Regions from separate parts of the Cupriavidus sp. SS-3 genome, predicted to be linked through region 2. Evidence: predicted binding sites of a transcription regulator. Region 2 holds the regulator's gene; the other holds the start of a gene.
The links. Region 2 encodes FliA, which starts transcription of late flagellar genes. Its sites were predicted from a motif close to CTAAAGTTTNNNNNNNNNNNGCCGNTA; they were not measured.
Positions count from the first base shown of each region.

Region 1: a site for FliA is predicted at 2,303-2,329, ahead of U9J39_RS01580 (FliC/FljB family flagellin). Genes of this name have one in related genera too.

Region 1 is NZ_JAYLVT010000001.1:353,541-356,948, forward strand. Features, by position in the region: gene fliD (flagellar filament capping protein FliD) at 1-365, opposite strand, end outside; gene U9J39_RS01575 (flagellar protein FlaG) at 399-758, opposite strand; gene U9J39_RS01580 (FliC/FljB family flagellin) at 895-2,205, opposite strand; gene U9J39_RS01585 (RNA chaperone Hfq) at 2,431-2,757, opposite strand.
Region 2 is NZ_JAYLVT010000011.1:135,178-138,585, reverse strand. Features, by position in the region: gene flhF (flagellar biosynthesis protein FlhF) at 1-237, shown strand, start outside; gene U9J39_RS18275 (MinD/ParA family ATP-binding protein) at 249-1,040, shown strand; gene U9J39_RS18270 (RNA polymerase sigma factor FliA) at 1,138-1,854, shown strand; gene U9J39_RS18265 (flagellar protein FlhE) at 1,854-2,291, shown strand; gene U9J39_RS18260 (hypothetical protein) at 2,593-2,886, shown strand; gene U9J39_RS18255 (flagellar protein FlgN) at 3,222-3,408, opposite strand, start outside.

The DNA of each region.
Region 1 (3,408 bases), on a different contig from region 2:
CCGATCACCGCCTTCTGGTCTGCAACGTTGCTGCTCACAAGCGATTGGGCCGTGGCCAGCGTGTTGACCGTGATGCTATAGCTGCCCGGTACGGCGTTGGCACCGGTGGAAACGGTCATCACGTCCGTCGTGCCGACGCTGGCCTTTACGGCGCCGAAGGTAGCAGCATCGGAGAGCTTCTTTGCCGCGGCCTGGTAGGCACTCAGCACGCTCTGCACCTGACTGTAGGCCGACAACTTGGTCTGGTAGCTCTTGGCCTGAGCGTTAATGGCGTCAAGCGGTGCCTGCTCGGCCTTCTGCAACTGGTCAAGCAAGTCGCTCAGGTTCAGGTTGGACCCGATGCCAATGGAAGAGATCGTTGCCATGTAATTGTCTCGTCTTCAACTGATGATCAAAGCTCACGCTGCCTGGTTGATGAACAATCCCTGCAGCCTGTCGATGGCGCGGGCGATGCGCAGTACCTCTTCGGTGGGCATCTGCCGGATCAACTCGCCGCTTTCCTTGTCGATCACCTTGGTAATGACACGGTGCGTGGCTTCATCGATCTCAAAGCGCAGGCCGATGGTGGTGGTCTTGAGCGCGTCCACGAGTTCGCCGATCGCGGCGCTTGTTTCCACCCTCTGGGGGACTTCCTCCTGGCTCCTGCCTGCGACCTGATCTTCGCGCTGCGTTGCCTGGCTGGCCATGGTCGCTGTGCTGGCCGGGGCTTCGGCTGGCATCCGGGTGACAATTGCAGTCACGGTCGGGGAAAGGGGCATCGAACGCTCCGTCCGGATTGGTGGGACTCGCTTGCTCTGAGTAACGCTTTGCAGGCAGTCGGACTGCCTGCAAAATGCTCTCGGACAAAAAGGCCGGGCCTTGCGGCCCAGCCTTCTTGGTCTTTCGCCTAGGCGATTAACGCAGCAGCGACAGCACGCCCTGGGTGGTCTGGTTGGCTTGCGCCAGGACCGACGTACCAGCCTGTTGCAGGATGTTCGCGCGGGTCATGTTCGACACTTCCGTTGCGTAGTCCGCGTCCTGGATACGCGAGCGCGACGAGGACAGGTTGGTCACGGTGGTGCCCAGGTTCGAGATGACGGAGTCAAAACGGTTCTGGACGGCACCCAGCGAGCTGCGCAGATCGTCAACTTGCTTCAGTGCGGCGTCGATCTTCTTCAGCGCATTGCCGGTCGGAACGCCGGTGAATTCGGCGGTGGCGGTAGCGCCGCTCAGGTTGATGGTACCGACAGCCACGTTGGCAGTGGGAGTCGCACCGCCGTCAGTGAGCGTACCGACGGGGGCGGCGAAACTCTTACCTTGGACGGTGACGTAGCCGGTGGCGTTCCCATTTGCGTCATTGGCAACGCGGATCAGTTGGTCTTGCAGCGTGACATCGGTGGTGATGCCATTGGCGGAGTCTTGGAATGCAACGTCGGCACCATTGAGCACGACAGCACCCGTGGTACGGTTGACCGAAGCTGCAAAGTAGTCGTCACCAGCCTTTACGACGAACATGCCGCTGTTCGCACCGGCAGCCGTCTTGACTTCGTGGAGCTCCAGATCCGCAGCCGCGAACGCCTTGCCAGTTGCGGTGTTGATCTTGGCAACTTCGCCGGCAGCAAAGCTGACGTTGAGCGAACCCGTGCCAGCCGCAGCGGCAACGGTGGTAACCTTGGGGCCAACATCCAGGGAATTCTTGGCAACCGAAAAGCCGCTCAGACCAAGGGTCGTCTTGTCGATCTGCTTCAGATCGATCGAGATGGTTTCGCCGTCATTGGCGCCAACCTGGACCGACAGTTTGTTGTTGCCGGCCAGAACCTTGACGCCGTTGAAATCCGTTTGTTGCGACGTACGGTCGATTTCCGACAGGCGCTGGTTGATTTCATCCTGAATCGACTTCAGGTCAGACGACGAGTTCGAGCCGGTGGCCGCCTGGACCGACAGTTCACGAATACGTTGCAGGTTATTGTTGATTTCGGTCAGCGCGCCTTCGGTGGTCTGCGCCAGCGAGATGCCGTCGTTGGCATTGCGCTGAGCTTGCGTCAGGCCCCGGATGTTCGAGGTGAAGCGGTTCGCAATCGCTTGACCAGCGGCGTCGTCCTTGGCGCTGTTGATGCGCAGGCCCGACGACAGGCGCTGGATCGCCGTGTTCAGCGACGATTGCGAGGCGTTCATGTTGTTCTGAGTCATCAGAGACAACGAATTGGTGTTAATGACTTGCGCCATGGTACGACTCCTATATGCAAAGTTTTGGGCATTCCGGCTAGTGCCGTAACGTTGGCGGCCTGCTTTGCAGGGCGTAGAGTGCCTCCGTTGCTTGGGTTATCGACCGGGCAAGGCAAAGGTTTAGAGTGATCTCCGCGATAGTTTCGCGGGGTGCCGGCAGGGCGGGGGAGGCGCCGTACCAAGACGGTCGGCAAAGGCGGGAAGGCGTTTGGAAGAGGCGCCGGCCTAGCGGCGCTTGCGCGTGCGCGGAATATAGAGCGGCACGAAATCCGGCGCGGCCGCCGTTTCCGGCGCGACACTTACCACCTCCGGCGCGCCGGCCGGCGTGACCAGGCAGATGGCGCGTTTGTAGACCACGGTGGGCTGGCTGTCGTCTGGCCGCCGGCCGAGCAGCAGCACGAAATCGTCGGCGGCCAGTACCAAGCCGTGCAGCCGGGCGCCGTTGGACAAGTGCACGATCACCGGGGACTGGGTAATGCGGTACGCGGTGAATTGCTGGGACTGCAGTTGCCGTCGGCTGGGTTGCTTGGGCCGGATTTCCTTCTTCTTCACAACGACTCCGGAAGAGCCCGCAAGGGTTCTGGCGGCTGATAACGGTCCGTTGGCCGGCGGCTTGGGGTGCGGCTCGGCCTGGGCGGCGGGGGAAACATCCGCTCTCGGTAACGGCGACCGGACTGGCCGCCTGGATTGCCTCGAGACCCGGCCCGGCATGCAGGCCCCGGATTGTCGTGCAATGGCCGGCGGTTGGCGCTGCCAGAAGAGAAGGGGAATACTTCAGGGGCGAGAGTAACAAAGTTTTACAAGCGTTGACGGACGGCACGCCGCTCGTGGTCTAGAGGCCACGCTCTATTAATTTGTTTGCTTTTGTCCTGCGATTTGAGGTAGCAAGCGGCGCTTATGCGGGCGTGAGACGGCGTGCCCCTGGCCGACAAGCCCAGGCGGGCATTGGGCTGGCAGGAAATTGCCAGCCTCTGCAAGAAGTAACCTGAAAGTGATTTCAGGGCAAAAATGCCAGAAACACGCGAAGGCGCGCGTTCGCGCTAGGGGAATCCCCTGATAGAAGCGGGATTTACACCTCATGTAAGCGCGTTTATATTCGTAACAAGAGCTGTTTGGCTCGAGCAGTCCTGGAAAGCCTACGAGCACCCCGCGCGTGGGCTTCTTTTTTTGCCCGCGTCGTTTGATTCGCGCTCTGCGGCGCTG
Region 2 (3,408 bases):
GCCGTGGCCGCACTGCAGCTGGGCTTGTCGGTGCTGCGCCTGGAACACGCGCCCACCGCGGCCGCGCCCGCGTTCCTGGCGCGCCTGGCCGGCCGTACGGTGCGCCCGGGCGTGCCGGTGCCGGGCACCGTGCTCAATGAAGGCATGGGCCGCATGCTGGCGCTGCTCGACGTGCTGGAAAACTATCCGGGCCGCGGCAACGCCGCGCCCGCTGCCGCCGCGGAGGCCCTGCAGTGAGCACCCTCGCCATGGACCAGGCCGCGAGCCTGCGCCGCATGCTGGCGCCGCGCACCACGCGCCGCATCGCCGTGCTCGCCAGCGAACGCGGCGCCGGCGCGACCACCGTGGCGCTGGGTTTGTCGCATGCGCTGGCGATGCAAGGCGAGCGCGTGCTGCTGGTCGACGAAGACGCCAACGCCCCTGCCACGCGCTGGTCCGGCGCCAGGCCGGCGGGCACGCTGGCTGACGTCCACGCGGGCCGGCTGTCGCTCGATGCGGCGGCGGGCGTGAGCCCGCAAGGCGTGCTGTCGGTACTGCCGGCGGGCCGGCCGGTGCCGGGCGCTGCCTTGGCGCAGGCGGCGACGAACGATTTCCGCAGCGTGCTGGTCGATGCCGCCCCCGACGCCGACGGCGCGCTGTCGACGCTTGCGGGCGATGCGCACAACGTGCTGGTGGTGATGCGCCCGGAGCTGGCATCGATCACCGCCGCCTACGCCTGCATCAAGCGGCTGCACCACCTGTATGCGTGGCGCCAGTTCCACCTGATCGTCAACCTGGCGGCCAGCGAAGCCACGGTGCAGGCCATCCTGCGCAACCTGGCGCGCACTGCCAGCCAGTACCTCGGCGTCGAAGTGCTGTGCGCGGGCTGGCTGCCGGCGGATCCGCTGGTGGCGCGCGCCGCGCAGCTGGGCCGCTGCGTGGTCGATGCCTTCCCGGCCGCGCCGGCCACCGCGGCCCTGCGCCGCAGCGCCGGCGGCATCGGCGCCTGGCCGTTGCGCGCGGATGCCGCCGCGCCAGCAGCCGCGCCCGCCATGGCCTGAGCCTGCCAGCCATGCCACCCGAAACCACCACAGCCTGAGCCAGCCGGCACGCCAAGGCGTACCGGTCCAGCCATCCAGCAGTCACGAGAATTGCACCATGTACACGATCCAGGGAAAGCTCGAACAGGCCGATGTGGTCAAGGCGCACGCCCAGCTGGTGCGCCGCATCGCGCTGCAGCTCGCCGCGCGGCTGCCCGCCAGCGTGCAGATCGACGACCTGATCCAGGCCGGCATGATCGGCCTGCTCGACGCCGCCAAGCGCTATGAAGACACCCACGGCGCGCGCTTCGAGACCTACGCCAGCCAGCGCATCCGCGGCGCCATGCTCGACGAGGTGCGCGCCAACGACTGGCAATCGCGCAGCCTGCGCCAGTTCACCCGCCGCATCGAACGCACCCAGCGCAACCTGGAACAGAAGCTCGGCCGCACGCCGATCGACTCCGAAGTGGCCGAGGCCATGGAGATGCCGCTGGACGAATACCAGCTGCTGCTCAACGAGGTCTATGGCTGCCAGCTGCTGCACTATGAAGACTTCGAGCGCTCCGGCGAAGAAGACTTTCTCGACCGCCACCTCGGCGGCAGCGACGACGGCAACCCGCTGACCGTGCTGATGGAAAGCGGCATGCGCGAGGCACTGGTCCGCGCCATCGAACGCCTGCCCGAGCGCGAGAAGCTGGTGCTGTCGCTGTGCTACGACCAGGAACTGAACCTGCGCGAAATCGGCGCCGTGCTCGAGGTGACCGAGTCGCGCGTATGCCAGATCCGCGGCCAGGCCATCAACCGGCTGCGCAGCCAGTTGCGCGGCCTGCTGTGATGCCCGGCAAGGCGCGCGCCGCGCGTGGCGCTTGCTGGCTGCTGGCCGCGGTATCGGCGTGCGCGTGGGCCGCGTTCGACGCCGGCACCCGCCACGCCTGGACCGGCTCGGTCAACGGCCCGGCCCTGCACGGCCGCGGCCAGCGCGCGGTATCGCCGCCAATCCTGCCCACCGGCGTATTGCCGCAATCGGAAGGGGTCATTACCTCGGTGCGCTGGCGCTACAGCTTCGCCAAGACGCCGCCGGCGGAACTGCAGGCCTACCTGTGCAATGCGCAACGCTGCGTGTTGCTGACGCAGGCCGAGGGCAAGACCGATGCGTTCTTCGGCGACGATGCCACCAAGGGGTTTGTGTTTGCGTTCCGGGTGCCGGGGCAGGGGAGCCTGGTGCCGGTGTTGCAGGGGCGGAGTAATGAGGTGGTGGTGGGGTTCAGGTAGGGATGAATGTTCCGTTTTTTCGTCACTTATCAACAAGTGACGAAAAAATGGAACATCAGGCGATCCAGGGAAAGCCGTGTGAAAGCGGGCAATGAAATATGATCTTCTCAAGAATTCATGCTCGACGAACACCGCTCAAGCATTGGAGAACATCGGCATCCTGGCACATGACCCACGCAACATACAGACGCCCATTACGCCCGCCGAGCTATTATTCGTGGTTAGCAAGTCCAACCGTGTCGTGGAAAGAAGGCTGTATCCAAAAGGTTGGAAGCATGGCGCGTCCACCAACTGGTAGACCATGAGGAAGATATTCATTACCTTGGGATTGCTTACGCTTATGGCCGGAGCGTACGTATTTGTCACGGGTCTGCGCATCAGTTTTACGCCAAGCGTGACCATTACTGCCGTTAAGCTCTACGCTACCGAAGAGGATGCCAGTGCGCAGAGCGAGAACTTCCAGATGTTGCCAATCAATACCAAGTGCTATCTAACCAAGGTCGGGAGCAAGCACAACACTATGCGCGTGCGCTGCGAAGAGCCGGCGGTTGAGGGTTGGATTTGGGACTTCCACCTATTTGAGCCACCGCTTTGAGCTGCGAATCATATCTGCCACCACGACGGTGGCGTGGTCCCGCGCACGATTTGTGTACTCCCTCTCCCGCTTGTGGGAGAGGTTAGGGGTGAGGGCGGGAATATCAACGAAGTGAAGGCCGTCGCTATTACCACCGCCGGCCCTCACCCCCGCCCCTCTCCCGCAAGCGGGAGAGGGGAGAAAACCTGCAGCGTCATCATTGCCTCGAGCTTTCCAATTCCCGCTTGTGTACTCCCTCTCCCGCTTGCGGGAGAGGGTTGGGGTGAGGGCGAGCGCATCAACGAAGTGAACGCGCACGCTATTGCCATTGCAGAAAGCGCACAGCAACCGAACCCTTACCCGGCCGCCAGACTAACCCCACCCACACCCGCCGCCGCCTTCCCATCCTTCCCATACAACCCCGCATCCCCGCCACTATGCTGGCGCAGCGCCTGGATGGCTTCACGGGTGAAGTCGAGATGGGCGTCCACCACCGCCCCGTTGAGCGCATTGGCGTCACGCGCGGTGCGGGCCGCAAAGATC